Regions from separate parts of the Rossellomorea yichunensis genome, predicted to be linked through region 1. Evidence: riboswitches for the same ligand, from Rfam matches in the RefSeq annotation. Region 1 holds a riboswitch; each other region holds the start of a gene.
What was found. Region 1 has a riboswitch for S-adenosylmethionine ahead of RSX31_RS01830 (2,3-diketo-5-methylthiopentyl-1-phosphate enolase). Riboswitches for the same ligand answer to the same signal wherever they lie in the genome.

Region 2: linked by a shared signal. The riboswitch ahead of RSX31_RS03875 (methionine biosynthesis PLP-dependent protein) and the one ahead of RSX31_RS01830 (2,3-diketo-5-methylthiopentyl-1-phosphate enolase) in region 1 are both predicted to bind S-adenosylmethionine.
Region 3: linked by a shared signal. The riboswitch ahead of RSX31_RS15690 (homocysteine synthase) and the one ahead of RSX31_RS01830 (2,3-diketo-5-methylthiopentyl-1-phosphate enolase) in region 1 are both predicted to bind S-adenosylmethionine.

Annotation. Positions count from the first base shown of each region.
Region 1 is NZ_JAVYAD010000001.1:360,402-366,741, reverse strand. Features, by position in the region: gene RSX31_RS01855 (MarR family winged helix-turn-helix transcriptional regulator) at 29-487, opposite strand; gene RSX31_RS01850 (aspartyl-phosphate phosphatase Spo0E family protein) at 728-973, opposite strand; gene RSX31_RS01845 (1,2-dihydroxy-3-keto-5-methylthiopentene dioxygenase) at 1,189-1,701, opposite strand; gene RSX31_RS01840 (methylthioribulose 1-phosphate dehydratase) at 1,698-2,345, opposite strand; gene RSX31_RS01835 (2-hydroxy-3-keto-5-methylthiopentenyl-1-phosphate phosphatase) at 2,342-3,004, opposite strand; gene RSX31_RS01830 (2,3-diketo-5-methylthiopentyl-1-phosphate enolase) at 3,004-4,218, opposite strand; SAM riboswitch class I at 4,330-4,432, opposite strand; gene RSX31_RS01825 (pyridoxal phosphate-dependent aminotransferase) at 4,483-5,667, opposite strand; gene RSX31_RS01820 (carbon-nitrogen family hydrolase) at 5,790-6,340, shown strand, end outside.
Region 2 is NZ_JAVYAD010000001.1:782,381-788,720, reverse strand. Features, by position in the region: gene RSX31_RS03885 (bifunctional homocysteine S-methyltransferase/methylenetetrahydrofolate reductase) at 1-1,434, opposite strand, end outside; gene metC (cystathionine beta-lyase) at 1,451-2,635, opposite strand; gene RSX31_RS03875 (methionine biosynthesis PLP-dependent protein) at 2,628-3,749, opposite strand; SAM riboswitch class I at 3,844-3,953, opposite strand; gene RSX31_RS03870 (tryptophan--tRNA ligase) at 4,077-5,075, opposite strand; T-box leader at 5,136-5,378, opposite strand; gene RSX31_RS03865 (metal-dependent hydrolase) at 5,444-6,070, opposite strand; gene RSX31_RS03860 (NUDIX hydrolase) at 6,167-6,340, opposite strand, start outside.
Region 3 is NZ_JAVYAD010000005.1:361,954-368,293, reverse strand. Features, by position in the region: gene RSX31_RS15715 (class I SAM-dependent methyltransferase) at 1-552, shown strand, start outside; gene RSX31_RS15710 (hypothetical protein) at 585-1,202, shown strand; gene RSX31_RS15705 (peroxiredoxin family protein) at 1,195-1,776, shown strand; gene RSX31_RS15700 (DUF302 domain-containing protein) at 1,868-2,251, shown strand; gene RSX31_RS15695 (trans-sulfuration enzyme family protein) at 2,375-3,514, shown strand; SAM riboswitch class I at 3,610-3,729, shown strand; gene RSX31_RS15690 (homocysteine synthase) at 4,039-5,334, shown strand; gene metX (homoserine O-acetyltransferase MetX) at 5,730-6,340, shown strand, end outside.

The DNA of each region.
Region 1 (6,340 bases):
GTGAAAGACGGGGTACAGGAAGATCGACTCAGTACGACAAGTCTTTAATCGATAATCCTAATTTCTTCAGCATTTCTATCGTTTCTTTCTTCTCATCAGGAGATAGAGCTGACATCAGTTCATGAATCCGATTTTCGTGATTGGGGAATATCTCATCAATTAACTTTCTGCCGCTTTCTGTTATTTGAGCATACGTAACACGACGGTCCTTGGGACAAGCATTGCGCTTCAGGTAGCCCTTTTGTTCAAGCTTATCCACCACGTACGTTATGCTGCCGGAAGCTAATAGAATCTTACCGCCAATTTGTTGCAAAGGCTGATCTCCCTTATGATAAAGAAGCTCCAGGACGGCAAATTCAGTAGGATTCAAACCGTTCTCCTGAATGTTTTTATTTATCTCTTCATTTAAGGCTTTGAAAGCTCTTGACAAGACAATGAAAAGCTTTAATGATTGTTTTGTATCCTGAGGTTCGATCATGGCATTCATTCCTTTAAAAATTAAATATCTCAGTTTCAAAATATTATACAAATAAAAGCTGTTATTGTCAAATACGATAGACCCCTCAGTATACAATAAACGAAGGACGGTTTGCATATTGCGCACCGTCCCTCGTTTATTAAATAACGACAAATTAAGTTGATTGTTTTGATATAAGTGTGGATTTTGTTGGAGATTTGTTTTTTCTGATAAACCTTTAATGGTGAGGGAAGAACTTGATGAATAGTCTCAAGAAGCAGTTCGTTTTAATAAGTTCTTAATGTATTGCCCAAATTCGTTTGATGTTTCTTGGAGGGTTATTGATACAATCTTATTTGTGCACTTTTCATAGTCGTTCAAAAGCTGATCTAATTGCTGACTGCATTTGATTGTCTCCGCTGCACATAATCCTAAACTCTCTCCCAACCCAATCATTTCTGAACGTTTTTGATTAATTCTCATTAATAACCACTTCTGTTTTAGTAGACGACCCATTTCTAATAAACTCCTTTTTAGCTCCTAGCCTTTATTAAGTTAAATCGTTACTTGAGCATTATCGCAAGTATTATCAGAAAAGTAAATAGATTCGCAAAACAAGACAAAATAACTAGTAATGTTTCTTAATTAGACATTTTCCGTCAAATATCTCCCCTGATAAAAACAAAAGGATAGACAATCGATTCTACTCTTTGTCTATCCTGAAAAATATTTTAATAGATTGGTACCCATCCCTCCTGCGTGACGAAAATACGGACGGCAACTACTTGCTTATCTTCGCTTAATGTAAAATAATGGCGGATGTTTTCAGGGACTGAAATTAAGTCACCCGGGTTCAGATGCACTTCAAAGAAATCACCATCACTTCCTTGAATGACAAATACGCCATGGCCGTTTACAATAAAACGGACTTCATCATCAGTGTGATGGTGCTCCTGTAGGAAATTCCTTAAAAGTTCTTCAAGATTTGGTGTGCGCTCGGAAAGGGAGATCACATCCCAAGCCTGATATCCTCTTCGCTCTGAAATATCTTCAATTTCCTCTTTAAAAGTAGACAGAATTTCGGCTTTATCCTCTTCGGTTAAAGCAAATTGGTCCCTTAGACCTTCTACGAGCTTTTCGATATTCCAACGTTCATAAATGACTCCTTGTTCACTTAAATACTTCACTACTTCTTCTTGATTATCAATGACTTGGTTTTTCCCTTGAATTTTAATTGTCGTCATAATCTGACTCCTCCTTTAGTAATTGCTCTCGAATTCGTTAAAGATAAAAGAGTGAGTTGATATTGAAATAAAAACTCACAAGCTTCCAATAGTTTCTTAGCTTCAAAACCGGTTCTTCCCCATACCGTTATACCGTGGTTGCGAATGAGCACCGCCCCTTTGTCTTCTTTAATAAAGGATTGAAACTCCCGGGCAAGCGTCGGGATATGTGCATGATTACGAATGATTGGAATGGATAAAGAATCATCTTCCTCCCATTTATCCCACGCTTTTATTAATTCTTGGTTTCTAAATGTGACGACACCTTCATCCCCATACAGTTCACTGATTACATTATTCGCCACAGTATGGACGTGTAAGCTGCATCCTGCTGAGCTTTCTGTGAAAACATGACTGTGCAGCAATGTTTCGGCCGATGGTCGTGCAGTAGTATCCTGAATGGCCTCACCTTGAGCATTTACGAGCAGGAAATCTTCATCGGTTTGTTTCCTTTTATCCTTTCCACTTGCCGTAACCAGGAACGCAGCAGGTATAGAATTCACTCGTATGGCAAGATTCCCGCTCGTTCCCATAAACCAATCCCTCTCTGCCAGTTCCCTTTTGATATCAGCGAGTTCTTCCCATTGAGATTGATAGGAATTCATATTTTCACTCCTTTTTTTATGACTTTCATGCAATCTTGAAAGGATTCAAACGGATAATAGGGGATTCCTTTTTCTTCGCATGTATGTGCCAAATAATCTCTGGCGATCACAGTATCTCCAAGCTTTGCCATTTCGATATCTGTGACAGAATCCCCTATCACAATGACCTCCGTATCTTCTGTTAAAGACAACATCCTCAAGATGGAAGGCTTGCAGCATCCACAACCTTTACTTTCACAGTGATCATCACATGGATGTGGCCAATGAATCACTATGGTTGAGTCGTTAAAGCTTGCTTCATTACAATAAACCCCATTAAAAGGCCCAAATTCTTTTAGTAAAGGATGAACAAAAAAGTCAATTCCACCGCTAACGATATACAAAGGAATCTCCTGTTCCTTTGTATAATCTACAAATTCCTTAAACCCTTTACGTATGACTGCTGTGTCTAATAGATACTGAATCATTTCCTCTTTCTGTGATGAAGGAATGAGTGAAAACAGCTTGCTGACTCCTTCTTTAATGGACAACGACTTATTTAAGATGTCGTCTTTGACAGGTTCCCATTCTGGAGGAGCAAAGGTTTTCATCAACGAAATGATATTATCCGTTTCTGTAATTGTTCCATCAAAATCACAGAAAATGATCGGACGCGTCATTATACCTTTACCTCCTCTCCCCATAGGGATAGTGCTTTACGAAGCTCATCATGGGAATCTGAAGCATCAGTCAGGGACTCATCTCTTAAAACTGCATCAATTGCTTGGACGAATGCCTTTCCCCCTCCAATTGCCCCATCTGGGTGACCGTGGATGCCACCACCTGCATTAATGACACAATCTACACCAAAATCCTTCATCAAAAGCGGGACAAGCGCAGGATGAATGCCTGCTGACGGCACGGGCAATACTCTTCTTAGATGGTCGTCATCCTTCGTTAACTCATGGCTTACGGATAGAGCTTTGCTTTTCTCTAGTGCGACACTTCCGTATGGAGATGGAAATAAAGAAAAATCAGCTCCGGCCATTCGCAGGAATTTCCCTAACCATAAAGAATAGCTCACACCATATGCAGGAGATGAAGCAACAGCACCTGCGAATGCAGGATGGGCCATAATCGGCAGCCTGATCTCAGGGTCCTCCCTTAATTCCTGTAGAACATCCAGCCCGTAAGAAAATACATTGAATAAAAGGGCATGGGCTCCTAGATCACGTGCTTTTCTTGCTTTATCACGTAATTCTGAAGTCCTTCCAGTCAGGTTTACAGCATACATCGTTTTCTTACCTGTCTCTTCAAACAGCTCGTGTAACACTCTTTTCCCGATATTGATCCTCTCAGTGAAAGGAGTCAGTGAATTATCAAAGAGAATTTCATCGTCTTTTACTACGTCAACTCCCCCAAGAGCCTGTGCCCTTAATTGGGTTTCAAGGTAGGGAAGGTCCCTTCCGATTACACCTTTAAAGATGCTCATTAACAAGGGTCTGTCTTGTACACCCGTTAGCTTCCTGATTCCTTCTATTCCAAACCGTGGTCCAGGATAGGCTTTTTTTAAGTCACTGGAAAACTCTACATCTACTAATTTCACTTCACCATCCAGGGAAAGCTTGCCGAATACCGTAGTAAGGATAGCTGGGATATCATTTGAATAATTATGACCGGGATAGCCAATTTGAACCTTGCCTCTGGGGCCATCTTCCTCTTCCCACTCCTTCACGGAAACGACCCTCCCCTTGTACTTGCGCAATTGATCCTGTTCCAGGAGCGGTAAGTCCGTCCATGAACCGACCGTCAATCCCAGGGCGATCCCCTCTGCCTTTTTATCGAACGAACCACTCTTTCCATTTATTTCATATGTGGCTATCACTTCACTCATTGTTGTCCTTCCTCCTTTTGAAAATGCTATTCTTAGCCGCAAGTTGATTTCATAGGCCTGGGCAAACAAAGAACCTCTTCCAAATAAGAAGAGGTTTGATAATTTCGCTCTTTCTTATCTGTCAGCTTAATAGCTGCAAGAATTAGCACCGTGCTTGAATAAGTCGGTTGCCGGGCTTCATAGGGCTGGTCCCTCCGCCTGCTCTTGATAAGAATTTCATTATTCATTATTTCAGTTGGATTATTGCACCAATTTCACCTTCTGTCAATCCCTTTTGTGGAATAATTCTAAATTTTCTATACGTGAAATCGCTTCTTTTATCCGCTCATTTGTGGTTAATAGTCCTACGCGCACATACCCTTCACCGAATTCACCAAAACCTACCCCCGGGGCTACAGCGACTTTGATTTCTTCAAGTAAATAAGTAGAGAACTCTACAGAGGTGAACCCCTCAGGTACTTTCAGCCAGGCGAAGAAGGAACCTTGTGGAGCTTTTACGTCCCACCCTATTTCCTGAAGTCCGGAGATTAATAGTTTTCTTCTTTCTTCGTATGTTGCTACCAGTGCATGCACACATTCCTGGGAACTTAAAAGGGCTGTGGCAGCCGCTTCTTGAATAGCACCGAACAGACTCACGTATAAGTGGTCTTGAAGGAGGTTGATCGCTTCTATGACACTCTTATTCCCTACAGCAAACCCCACTCTCCAGCCAGCCATATTATACGTTTTCGATAATGTATATATCTCAATCCCCACATCCTTTGCTCCATCTGTTTCCAAGAAACTTATTGGCTTATTTCCATCAAACCCTATCGCTCCATAGGCAAAATCATGTACAACACAAATATCATGCTGATTGGCAAGAGTGACTGTTTCTTCAAAGAATGATTTTGTGGCAGTCGCTCCAGTAGGATTATTCGGGTAGTTCAGAAACATCAACTTTGCATTTTCCAGCTCATTACGGGAGTGTTCACTATAATCAGGCAGAAAGCCATTCTCCTCACGTAGAGGCATTTTAATCATACGTGCACCTGCCAATGCTACCCCTGATAAATAATCGGGATAACCGGGATCGGGCACCAATACCCCATCACCAGGATTCAATAAACATTGAGGGATTTCAACTAACCCCGCCTTTCCTCCGAACAGCACAGCGATCTCTGTTTCCGGATCTAATTCCACACCATATTCACGAAGGTAGAAAGCAGAGATCGCCTCTTTAAAGGACGATAAGCCACGAAATGGAGGATACTTATGATTGGACGGCGAAGCTGCGGCTTCTGTCAGTTTTTCCACAATATGTTGAGGAGTCGGTTGATCCGGATTTCCCTGGCCCAAATTAATGACATCATGTCCCTCTTTGACCACAGCATTCACTGTTTTGGCGAGGGATGCGAAAAATTGTTCAGGTAATAAATCTAATCGCTTTGCTTTACTAAAGGTTTTCATTTGCTCACCTACTACATTTTTTTGAAAATTAATTACTTTCAAATTCTAGTCACAAATGATATAACGGAAAATAAAGAATGTAAAGGAATAAATTCCAAAAAGTCATTAATGAGGTGAAAGAAATGATTCAAAAGATAGGTCTTGCACAAATTGATATTGTGTTCGGGAATCCCGAAAAAAACAAGCAAAAAGTAGAAGAATGGGTTAAAAAAGCAAGTGACGACGGCTGTAATACCGTTGTGCTTCCTGAGCTGTGGACGACTGGATATGACCTTACGAGAATGGATGAAATCGCTGATGAAGGAGCAAAAGACTCTACCTCCTTCCTTTCTGCACTATCGAAGAAATATTCCATTCACATTGTAGGTGGTTCTGTTGCGCAGAAATCCCAGGAGGGGGTGTCCAATACACTCCTAGTTACGAATTCAAAAGGCGAGTTGGTGAAAAAGTATTCGAAGCTTCACTTGTTTAAATTAATGGATGAACATCATTATTTACTTCCTGGGCATGAAGATGGCATCTTCACCCTTCAAGACACAGAAATGGCCGGATTGATTTGTTACGACATCCGTTTCCCGGAATGGTTCAGAAAACAAGTTCTTTTAGGTGCCAAGGTTGTTTTTGTCGTAGCAGAGTGGCCGGCAGCACGAATTGATCATTGGCAGACCCTCTT
Region 2 (6,340 bases), 420 kb from region 1:
CCTTTTTACAGAAGCGTCTAAATGACGGAAATTCGGATTAAAGGCTGCACCTACTGAAAATTGAGTGCGTTCCCGGAGTGATTTTCCTGAGAAGGATATCCCCTCATTGTTCTGTTTTATCAATTCAATGAGTTCAAGAGAAGATAAATCATAAACGGATGCTGCACCAGGGAAATCTCCAATCTTGGCCGGATCCCCAGTAATGGCTAATATATTGTGTATCCCTAACGTGTGTAATCCCATTAAATGGGATTGAAGTCCAATCAGGTTTCGATCCCGACAAGTGATGTGAACTAAAGGCGTAAGATCGAATTTTGAGCTTACCAGGCTGCCAATGGCGTCATTACTAATACGAGGCGATGCTAACGGGTTGTCTGCAAGCGTGAGTGCGTCAATTCCAGCTTCCTTTAATGCCTCAGCCCCTTGGAAGAACAGCTTCGTGTCGAGATGCTTAGGTGGATCGAGTTCAACAATGATCGTTTTCTTTTTCCTTACTTGCTCATGCAGCAAGCTTCCCTTGATAGAAGGTGACGATAACTGAACAACCTTTTTTGTTTTCACCACTTTTTCTTTCACTGGCTCCCGGCTTTTTAACCTGCTTGCTACAGAACGAATGTGATCAGGTGTCGTCCCACAGCAACCCCCAATGATCCTTGCACCTTGCAGTCGCAATTCGTTGCTTATATCTCCAAAGTAATCAGGCTCAGCAGAGTAATAGAATCGACCTTCTTCATAGTTTGGCAGACTGGCATTGGGATAGACGGATAGAAATGCCCTTTTAGGTAATGGAACTTCCTCTAATGAGTTCACCATATGAAAGGGACCCATGCGGCAATTGATGCCGACAACATCGGCCCCCAATAACTCTAATTGTTGAAGAGCATCTTTTATCTCCATTCCATTTTGAAGAACTCCCGTTTCATGTAGAGAAACTTGAGCAATGACAGGAATGTCTGCTTCACGTTTTGTAATGTTCAATACAGTGGTTAATTCTTCGAAATCATAATAGGTTTCAAGCAGAATGCCATCTACACCCTCTAATAATAAACAGTATAGCTGTTCCCGAAAGCTTCTTTTGATTTCTTCCAGCGACACATTTTGTTTAATGCCCCTGATTCCCCCGATGGTGCCCAGAATATAGGTGTTTTCACCCGCTGCTTTTCTTGCCAGACGCACTGCAGCTGTATTTATTTCTTTAACCGAATCCTCCAATCCGTATCTGGAAAGCTTTTGATAATTGGCTCCATACGTATTGGTCTGAATGATATCTGCTCCTGCATCAATATACTCTTTATGGACTTTCAACACTTCATTTGGGTGAGAAAGATTCAGCTCTTCAAAGCATCTGTCCACTCCATATGAATACAACAACGTTCCAATCGCACCATCTGCAATTAAGATTCTCTCTTTCAGTGCTTCCAGCAACGGCTTCATGACATTCCCTCCTTTTTTATAAATTTATCACGTTATTTCTTTTGATCTTTTGTATACTATCTAAACCTTTTTGAAGATCCTTAATCAATTCGTCCACGTTTTCAAGTCCTACTGATAATCGTAATAAACCATCTGTAATCCCTCTTCTTTCCCGTTCTGCTTTTGGCATGGAAGCATGTGACATCCTTGACGGATAGGATAGAATTGATTCAACAGCTCCTAAACTGACGGCGAATACAGGAATGTTTACATTTTGAATGAGTTGCTTCACTTCCTCTGCCCCTTTTAACCGGAAGGAAAGAACCGCCCCGGGACCCTCTGCTTGTCGAACTTGAATTTCACGACCGGGATGATAGCTCAATCCCGGGTAATACACTTCTTCTACTTCCGTTCTCTTTTCTAAGAAGGCCGCAATCTTATATGCCGATTCTGATGATTCCTTCAATCGAACGTGCAGTGTTTTTAGTCCTCTTAAGAGCAGCCAGCAATCCTGAACACCGAGGACAGCACCAAACGAATTCTGCAAGAAAGCAAGTTTCCCGGCAATCTCTTCATTTCCCGTTACGGCAAGTCCTGCCAAGACATCACTATGTCCCGCAAGAAACTTCGTGGCACTGTGTAGCACAACATCCACACCCAGGCTGATCGGCCTTTGCAGCAGGGGAGTCATAAATGTATTATCAAGAAAAGTTAAACATCCATTAGCCTTGGCAAGCTTTACGACTCCTTCAATATCGGTGATATTCAGAAGCGGATTGGATGGTGTCTCCATATAAATCACTTTCGTATTGTGCTTGATTGAACAAGCCACTTCATGTAGATCTTTCATATTCACAAATGAATATTCAATTCCAAATTTAGTGAGGACCTCGGTAATCATTCTGTATGTCCCACCGTACACTTCTTCTGATACGAGAACATGATCTCCACTCGACAATAATAAGAAGCTAGTGGAGATTGCTGCCATCCCTGATGAAAAGGCAAAGCCTCTTACTCCACCTTCTAATTCCGCGATCGTTTCTTCAACGGTTTCCCTCGTCGGATTTCCCGAACGGCTGTAATCATACGTTCCATATTGATCAAAATCCTGTTGATGAAAGGTCGTAGCATGATTAATCGGTGTAGAGACCGCTCCTGTTTCTTTATCAAATCCGTGAGAATGAATGAGTGACGTTTGAAGTGAAAATGGTTTTTTACTCATACGTAAACACCTCTTTTTCCAATTGTTGAAAAACATTCTCCAGATCTTCTATCAGGTCATCAATAAATTCAATTCCTACAGAGAACCGCAGGAGTCTGTTGCAGATACCCAAACTCTTTCTTTCTTCTTCAGGAATGTCTGCGTGTGTTTGAGTGGCGGGATAGGTGATAAAGCTTTCGACCCCTCCTAAACTTTCAGCAAACGTTATAACTTTTAAGTGTTGGAGAAAGGGAGAAACCCATTCTTCCTTTGCGATACGAAAGGAAAGCATGCCACCTTTTCCCGGATATAATACGTCTGTTACACATTCATGGGCATCAAGATACTTCGCTAACTTTCTTGCGTTTTTTTCGTGCTGTGCCATTCTGAGACTAAGGGTCTTCATTCCTCTTAATAAGAGCCAACAATCAAAAGGGGCGAGAACCGCACCGATTGAATTTTGAATGGTGTAGATTTTTTCCGCCAACTCCTCTGTGTTTACAATCACAACACCTGCCAGCACGTCATTATGTCCCCCTAAGTATTTCGTGGCGCTGTGAATAACGATGTCTGCTCCTTCAGAAAGTGGCTTCTGCAGAATAGGTGTGTAGAAAGTATTATCTACAATTAAAAGCAATCCGTTATGCTTAGCGAGCCCGGCGACCTCAGAAATACTTGCTTCATTCATTAATGGATTGGTTGGTGTTTCAAGGAAGATGGCCTTTGTTCTCTTAGAAATTTGCTCTTCTATGGAGCCGGCATCACTTGTATCGACGAAATGAAATTTGATCCTATATTGTGCTTCATACTGTACGAATAATCGGTAGCTACCGCCGTATAGGTCTTTTGAAACAATCAATTCATCCCCGGTGGAAAATAAGCTAAGGATAGCCTGAATCGCTGCCATCCCCGAGCTGAAGGCAAATCCTCTGTGCCCTTCCTCCAATTGAGTGAGGGTGTCTTCTAAGGTGGCGCGGGTTGGATTACCTGTTCTTGTGTAGTCATAACCTGTCGATTGCCCAACTCCCTTATGTTCATAGGCAGTCGCTAAATGAATGGGTAAGCTCACAGCACCCGTGGCAGGATCTTTTCGATTTCCCGCCTGGACAAGCATTGTATCAATATGTTTTTTCAACCTTCTTCTCTCCTTTTCTATCTTGAATACGAAAAGGGAAAAAACAAAAAAACCTTCTTAATGAAAATAAGAAGGTTTTGTACGTTCGTTCTCCCTCTTATCGTCCAAGTTGACATCAACTTGCTGGAATTAGCACCATACCTAAAACTTTGGCTGGTTGCTGAGGTGTCTTCGGGCCAGTCCCTCTACCTCTCTTGATAAGAAACTATATGATTTTGTGAAAAATAACTTTCCCATAACTTATAACAAAGAAGAAGAAATGTCAATGAGAATTATGAATTATCTGAAAAACAAAATGATCATCGCGCTTCATCTCCCTGTTCTATTTCAATGATAAATTCCTATTTTCCTTTTAATCTCCTTCATGAATGGGATTGTTTTTTCCCGTGCTTTTTTTGCTCCAGTTTGTAAGATGGTATCAAGCATATGGGGACTCGCCATCAGTTCTTCATATTTCGATCTTGGTTCTTCGATAAAAGAGTTCATTACTTGGAATAGCTCTTTTTTGGCATCTCCCCAGCCTATTCCTTCTTGAAATCTCCTTCTCATTTCTTCAACTTGATCGGAAGTTGCAAATTCTTTATATAACGCAAAAATGACGGAGGAGTCAGGATCCTTGGGCTCCTCAGGGGGTGATGAATCTGTTTTGATTTTATTAATTAATTTTTGAAGCTTTTTTGATTCTTCAAATAATGGAATGGTGTTGTTATAACTTTTACTCATTTTACGTCCGTCTAGTCCCGGTAGAACAGCCGTTTCTTCTTGGATGACATATTCAGGAATGACAAATATTTCTCCATATTGTTTGTTAAAGCTTTCAGCTATGTCTCGTGCAATTTCAACATGCTGTATCTGATCTTTTCCGACAGGTACCATCTCGGTTTTAAAAAGGAGGATATCAGCTGCCATTAAAATTGGATAGGTGAATAATCCCATATTGACTCCAGCATCAACATCTTTGCCGCTTTCTTTATTTTCTTGGACCAATGATTTATATGCGTGGGCACGGTTCATTAATCCTTTCGGTGCAAAACAAGACAGAATCCAACTCAATTCAAAGATTTCAGGTACATCAGATTGACGATAAAAGATCGCTCGATCAGGATTCAAACCTAATGCTAACCAAGCTGCTGCCACTCCATAAGAAAGTTCTTTCATTTCATGCTTATCGTGTATCTTCGTTAAACCATGATAATCCGCAACAAAATAAGCTGTGTTGTAGGATTGGTTCTCAGCCAATTGTAATGCCGGTTTGATTGCACCAATATAATTCCCCAAATGAATACGGCCTGTTGGTTTAATACCAGTCAGAACTTGTCTTTTCATAACCATTCCCTCCGATGAAAAATAATAAAAATAAACACAAAAAGGGCTTCCCATCCTCTAAAAAAGGACGGGAAACCCGTGGTGCCACCTTCATTCGCTTACACTTTAGTAAACGCACTCATCTGTACAGAAGTCGCCTTCGATACATCGTCTCTTTTATCGGTGAGACCTTCCGCCATAACCTACTTAATTTCAGCATGGATGCTCAAAAGCCCATTCAACGATTTCACCATACTGATTCTCACCAGCCATCAGCTCTCTGAAATGTTTCGTTCGTCTACTCTTCTTCCTCATCGCATTTCATATTTAAAGTGTTTCCATTATTTTAATGTATAGGGAAATAATGGTCAAGTGGGTGCAAACACATTTTAGATTTCTTTGGATGAAAGGGGAAGGAAAAGCTTTATGCCTCTCTTATTGAATGGAAGAAATTTCATATCGGCGATCAGATGACTGGCATATCCGATTACACATGCTTCAAATACCCCATCAATCATTAAAGATGACTCTAGATAATGAGCAATCACGCCATAATATACGATTCCAAGTACAGAGTGAGTATAACTTCGATGTGAAACGAATGAGGCAAAGAAAATATAGATACCTAACAACCATAACCATGTTTCATTCAGCTGCCAACCGCATGCTGTCACACCGATGCCAGTAATCATCAGCATTCTTCGCTGAGTAATGAAACTTGAGAGAATCATCATTCCTGCACCATATCCAATACCTAGCCATCGTTCTTTCCCGATTCCTTCCAGATAGCTGTATACCATCATTAGAAACCCAATGATTTGTGCTACTGCTCTGATCATTTTAGGTGAAAAAGTAACCTTGTTACTAAGTTTTCCGTCAATATCCATATCAGGCATGAGTCCGGATATCCCACCTATTGCCACAAGTGCGGCCGTTATGTCAGGACCAGATCCAAATGAGTTGGCCACAATAAACCCTGTTGCTGCTCCAATTGCCATATGTGCTGTGCCGTTCAAGTGTGTCCTCCTACTCTCTTATCACATTATGTATATACTAGATTACTATAATAGCCTTTATTAACCATATTGACTATGGGAAGTACGAATTAATTTCTAAAGATGAGCCGATATGCGCTCAATAATTTCAAAAAGATAGGACCTTTCATGTGGAACAAAGTGATGGTAACTCACCCTTTGCTTAATGAAATCCTTTTTCCCTGTTTCATTAACAAGAAATCCTTCTATATCGATTTCCTCTTTCGTTTGTTGAACGAGTGCCTTAAAGTC
Region 3 (6,340 bases), on a different contig from region 1:
CACAAAGCTTCAAAGCTCCTCGATCCAAAACGTCAAGAGCTCGTGCCAGTGGACAAAGTACTCGAACTTCTCAAACTTAATAAAGACGATATCGTCGCCGATTTAGGCTGTGGCAATGGCTACCTGACTCTTCCAATTGCCAAAATGGTTGAAACAAAGGTTCAGGCGGTAGATCTGCAACAGGAAATGCTGGAGTATTTGAAACACCGTGCCACTGAAGAGAGTGTAGATAATATTATTTATGAGAAATCTTCCCTTGAATACCTCAGCTTCAACAAAGGTACTTTGGATAAAATCGTATCCGCATTCGTCTTACACGAAGTTCCCGACTTGATCAAAGTATTTCAGGATTTACACGATATGCTGAAGGAAGATGGAATATGGCTGATCCTGGATTGGGAAAAGGTAGAATCAGAAATGGGACCGCCATTAGATCATCGGATTTCTTCCAGTGATCTCGATCGACAGCTCCAATCATCCGGATTCCATACAATTATAGGTCACTTGCATCCATCGGTTTATTACATTGTTGTCAGAAAAAATATTAGATAAGCCAGAAAGTATCTGAAGGGAGGGGAATGCCTATGACTGAACAATGGTACACTATAGGCTCCTTCACATTTCCGGCTTCATGGGCAGCTATTATCATTTCGTTCATACTCACTTTCCTGGTCCTCTACTTCTGGAATAGAAAGGCGAGCGACTGGTATTCGAATAGTATTTTTACTTTTTTACTCGTCTGGAAGCTGAGTTTGATTGTAGTTGATTTTCAAACGGTTATGGAGCATCCCATTACGATCCTCTATTTTCACGGTGGAGTCATTGGGTACTGGTTAGGACTGATAGCAGCCCTTGCCTACATATTTGTTAAAAAAGTAGATCATCCGGCTACTGTCATCATTTCATGGATGGTCACGGTTCTTGTCTTTGAAGCTGTCCTTCATATGCTTCATCACCACTATCTTCTAGCTGGTATTCAAGTGCTATTCAATCTATTGATCCTTGTCTTTTTTATTAAAAAAACCAGTGATCCAGGCGCCGATATCTGGGCAGGACAATTATTGGTTATGTTTACTTTAGTCCAGTTATTTCTAAGTGCCTTCATTGGCGGATTTGAATTGACCGTCACTGCCTGGACGTATCTGATCATGATGACTTATCTCATCTTTCTTTTAAACGTAAGGAGGAAACACAATGAATAAACGAAATTTTGCTTTGGCGATCGTTGCGCTTCTGATTGGCATTTTCTTAGCGAACTTCTTTCAGGATCAGCAGGAAAAGAAAGCTAGGGAAGAGGCCGCTCAATTAGCCAATGAATCCATGGATCTGTCTAATGCAGCGCAGGGGCTTGCAAAAGGGGACCGCGCTCCGGATTTTGAATTAACCACCTTAGATGATAAAGCCGTAAAGCTTTCAGATTATCAAGGTAAGAAAGTGATCCTGAACTTCTGGGCTACCTGGTGTCCGCCATGTAAAGCCGAAATGCCCCATATGCAGAGCTACTACGAAGAGAATGCAGAGAAAGAAAACGTTGAAATCCTCGCCGTCAACCTGACTTCCATGGACGATGGGGAAAAGGCTGTCCAGGAATTCATCGACGGCTACGAACTTACCTTCCCCATCCCAATGGATGAAAAGGGTGAAGTCGGAGACGAATACCGGGCGTTCACCATCCCGACCACCTACATGATCGACACCAAAGGCATCATTCAACACAAAATCGTCGGCCCCATGAACGAAGACATGATGGGTAAAATGGTCGAAGGAATGGAATAATGGAGAGGGACGGACCTCTGAATATCGATGTTTGACGTTATACGCTATGAGGTATTAAATGAATGTGATAAAAAAAGGAGGAGATGTGAACATGTTTCATTACACTAAAGAAGTCTCGATGACTGTGAAAGAAGCTGTGGAAGCGGTAGAATCCAACCTTAAAGATGAAAGCTTCGGTGTACTATGGAATCTCGATCTTGCTCAGAAACTGCAGGACAAAGGCCTTGATTTCAATGAAGAAGTAGTCGTATTAGAGGTATGTAATCCTCATGAAGCCAAAAAAGTACTGGAAGAAAGCATGCTCGTAAGCTACTTCCTCCCATGTAAAGTCACGGTATACACAGAAGGCGGTACAACCAAGATCGGCATGGCAAAACCAAGCAAGCTGATCGAAATGGTGGATAACGATAAACTAAAAAGCCTGGCATTGGATATTGAAAATCGTCTGATCGGATGTTTAGATAACGTTCAATAAACGGAAGGCACCTGTTGCAATTGGGCAGGTGTTTTTTTATTTCTTGCAATACATCCTACTCCTCACAATCTTCTGAATATGATACACTTTTAAAAATACATAGATTCAGGAAGGATGACAGAGATGAAATTCACAACAAAGGTCGTACATAGTCAGTTAAAAGGAACTGAGGAAATTCGCAGTAAGACGACTCCGATTTATCAAACATCCGCCTTTTCTTTTACATCTTTAGAAGAGTTGGAGGGTTTCTATGAAGGGAAATCCCCTTATCTCTATACGAGAACGGGAAATCCAAATACAGACGAGCTTGGTAAGATGGTGGCGGACTTGGAAGGAGCTCCAGCGGGTGTCGCGACTTCCTCTGGATTATCGGCCATCCTTGTAGGAATCCTCGCTGTAGTGCAATCAGGCGATCATATCATCGCCGCAGAAGATTTATACGGCGGTACGTTTCATATGTTGAAAGAAGAGCTTAAGACATTCGGCATTTCGTCTTCATTTGTTGATTTTACGAGTGTTGAAGAAATCGAGGAGGCACTGACACCACAAACGAAACTCCTATACAGTGAGACGGTGACGAACCCATTTATGCGAGTAGAAGATATATCAAGAATGGTTGAACTTGCTGAGAAACACAACCTGAAAACAATGATTGATAACACGTTTGCCACACCTTTTCTGCGCCAGCCTTTCTTAGAAGGGGTGGACCTGGTCGCACACAGTGCCACGAAGTATATCGGTGGACACAGTGATATCACAGCAGGAGTCGTAGTTGGAAAAGAAGAGCTTGTTCAAAAAGCGAGAGAAAAAGTCGTCAACATCGGTTCGAACTTAAGCCCATTTGAAGCGTGGCTGACTTGCCGTGGAGCGAAAACGCTGGCTCTTCGAATGGGAACCCAAGCAAGAAATGCCGAAGTTCTTGCGGCAGACCTTCGATCAAATGATTATGTGAAAGGAGTCTATTACCCAACCGATTTATCGGATAAAGGGAATGGCGCAATCGTAACAATCGAGCTATCCAACACATGTGATATAAGCACATTCTTCAAATCACTTGGATGGATTAAAATCATCCCTTCCCTTGCAGGTGTAGAGACAACGGTTTCTTACCCATTAGGAACGTCTCATCGTGCTCTACCGAAGGATGCGCAGGAAAAACTCGGAATAAATACACATGTCGTCCGCATATCGATAGGTATTGAAGACGGGGAAGACATCGTCGCTCAATTTAACGAAGCGATTGCAGCTTCTGCTAAAAATTAAATAATGTAAAAATTCTAAAAATACTCTTGACGTTGAGGTCGTTTACCCCTTATAATTCATCTCAACGCAAGAATTTTCACATTGACAACTACATGCTCTTATCCAGAGAGGTGGAGGGACTAGGCCCGATGAAACCCGGCAACCTTCATGTACGCAGTAATGCGTCACATGAAAAGGTGCTAATTCCTGCAGGCGATCTGCCTGAAAGATAAGAGGAGGACCCTATTAAATTAGACCCTCTTCTTAGGAAGAGGGTTTTTTATTTTTCCTCTTCTATCTTCTTAGGAAAATAAACTTCTTCGATTTTTCAGTTTCTGAGTTCAACAGGGGGATTTGGCCTGGTCGGTATTTAACTGTTAAAAAAATGCATTATATTAACAGTCAAATATCATTCCGAAATCAACAGTCAAATTATTACTTAAATTCAACAGTCAAAATTCCAACAAACTTTAACAGGCAAACGTCCAAAACATCCAATCGCAAAACGGAAACCCAAACACAAAACCATTTAGGAGGAATTTTCTATGACAAAATCATTCGATTTCGACACACTACTACTTCACGGCGGCCAGGAGCCCGACCCATCCACAGGTTCAAGGGCAGTGCCGATTTATCAAACGACATCCTACGTTTTTGATAACAGTGATCATGCAGCAAAATTATTTGCCCTTGAAGAGCCGGGAAACATTTATACCCGTATCATGAACCCGACAGTAGACGTGTTGGAAAAACGCCTTGCTCTTTTAGAAGGGGGAATCGGAGCACTCGGTGTTTCATCCGGAATGGCTGCCATCTCTCTATCAATCTTAAATATCGCCGGAGCAGGAGATGAAATTGTAGCGGCCACCAATCTTTACGGCGGGACCTATAATTTATTTTCGACCACACTTCCGAAATACGGAATCAAGGTTCATTTTGTAGATCCGACCGACCCTGAAAATTTCCGCAAAGCAATCACTCCTAAAACGAAAGCCGTATTCGCTGAGACAATCGGAAATCCAAGTCTACATGTGCTTGATATTGAAGCGGTAGCAAAAGTGGCTCATGACCATCACATCCCATTGATCATCGATAATACCTTTGCCACTCCATATGTATGTAAGCCGATCGATTATGGAGCCGATATCGTCATCCACTCTGCAACAAAATGGATCGGCGGTCATGGTACAGCAATCGGGGGAGTCGTCATTGACGGTGGGAAGTTCGATTGGGATCATGAAAAATTCCCGGGCTTCACGGAAGAGGACCGGAGCTATAACGGACTGCGCTATGCACAGGATGTGGGACCGGCAGCCTTTATTACAAAATTAAGAGTGCAGCTGCTTCGTGACTTAGGGGCGTGCTTAAGTCCACAGAACGCATTCCTTCTGTTGCAAGGATTAGAAACCCTGCATCTTCGCATCGAGCGTCATACGGAAAATGCTTTGAAGATTGCGGAGCATTTAGATCAGCATAATGGTGTCGCTTGGGTATCCTACCCTGGGTTGCCTCAGCATCCGTCACATAAACTTGCTCAGAAATATTTGAAAAACGGAGCGGGATCCATCGTCGTCTTTGGGATTAAAGGTGGTAGAGATTCCGGACGGAAAGTTGTCGATAACATCTCCCTTTGGTCTCACGTTGCCAACGTAGGGGATGCAAAATCACTGATCATCCACCCGGCTTCCACGACCCATCAGCAATTAAACGACCAGGAAATCCGTGCGACAGGGGTAACCGAGGATCTTGTGAGACTTTCTGTTGGATTAGAGTCTGCGAAGGACCTCATCGAGGACTTGGATCATGCCATTGAAGTGGCGTTGGAAACATCACGGGTATAATGGAAACTGGGGGATTTAACCCTAAAAACGTAATTGAAATCACTTTACAGGGTGAAAAAGTGGATTTTGGATACTATTTATAGGGTATCCGGGGTCTACTTAGGGGAGATATCAGCGAAAATCTGATTTTATCAGCGAAATTTCGAATATATCAGCGATAACGGACCATTTATCAGCGAAATTCCCAATATATCAGCGAAATCGGAATTTTATCAGCAAACAGGATGCACGCCGTCACCTCGAATGATAATCAGAATTATTGACGATAGCCCTAACGACAAATTCTCAACGCCCATAATGCCAAATACTCAAAAACCGAGTCCATAATCAACTGTTTTACACACGGGGGGAACCTGATCACCCCCGCCACAACACCAAAAAAAGGAGGTGGAGGAGTGGAGAAACCATACACATATGAAGTTAGCTCCATTACCATCCCATCCCTAACATTAGAGTCAGGCACCACGTTGAAAAATGTAGATCTTACGTATGAACGAACAGGAAACAAAGAAGGACCGGCCATCCTGGTTTGCCATGCCCTCACCGGGACCCATATCGTAAAGGGGACGAGTGAAGACCGCGGCTGGTGGGACGGACTGATCGGTCCGGGCTCGTATATTGATACCGACCATTTTAATGTGATTGCCTTTAATGTATTAGGAGGATGTGAAGGAAGCACGGGACCGGCGTCCACCAATCAAGAAACGGGAGAGCGTTACGGTCCGGACTTCCCGGGTATTACGATAAGGGACATGGTCCATGCCCAATATAAAGCTCTCCAACAACTTTCAATCGACCACATCGAAGCGGTCATTGGAGGCTCCCTGGGAGGGATGCAGGCCTTGGAATGGGGAGTCCTTTATCCTGCCTATATTAATAAAGTATTCGCCCTTGCCGTCACCCCTGCCTTAAATGATTACGGTCTCGCCTTTAATCACATCGGAATCACAGCGATTGAAGAGGACCCCGACTTTCAAAAAGGCCATTATCCACCAGGCTCCATTTT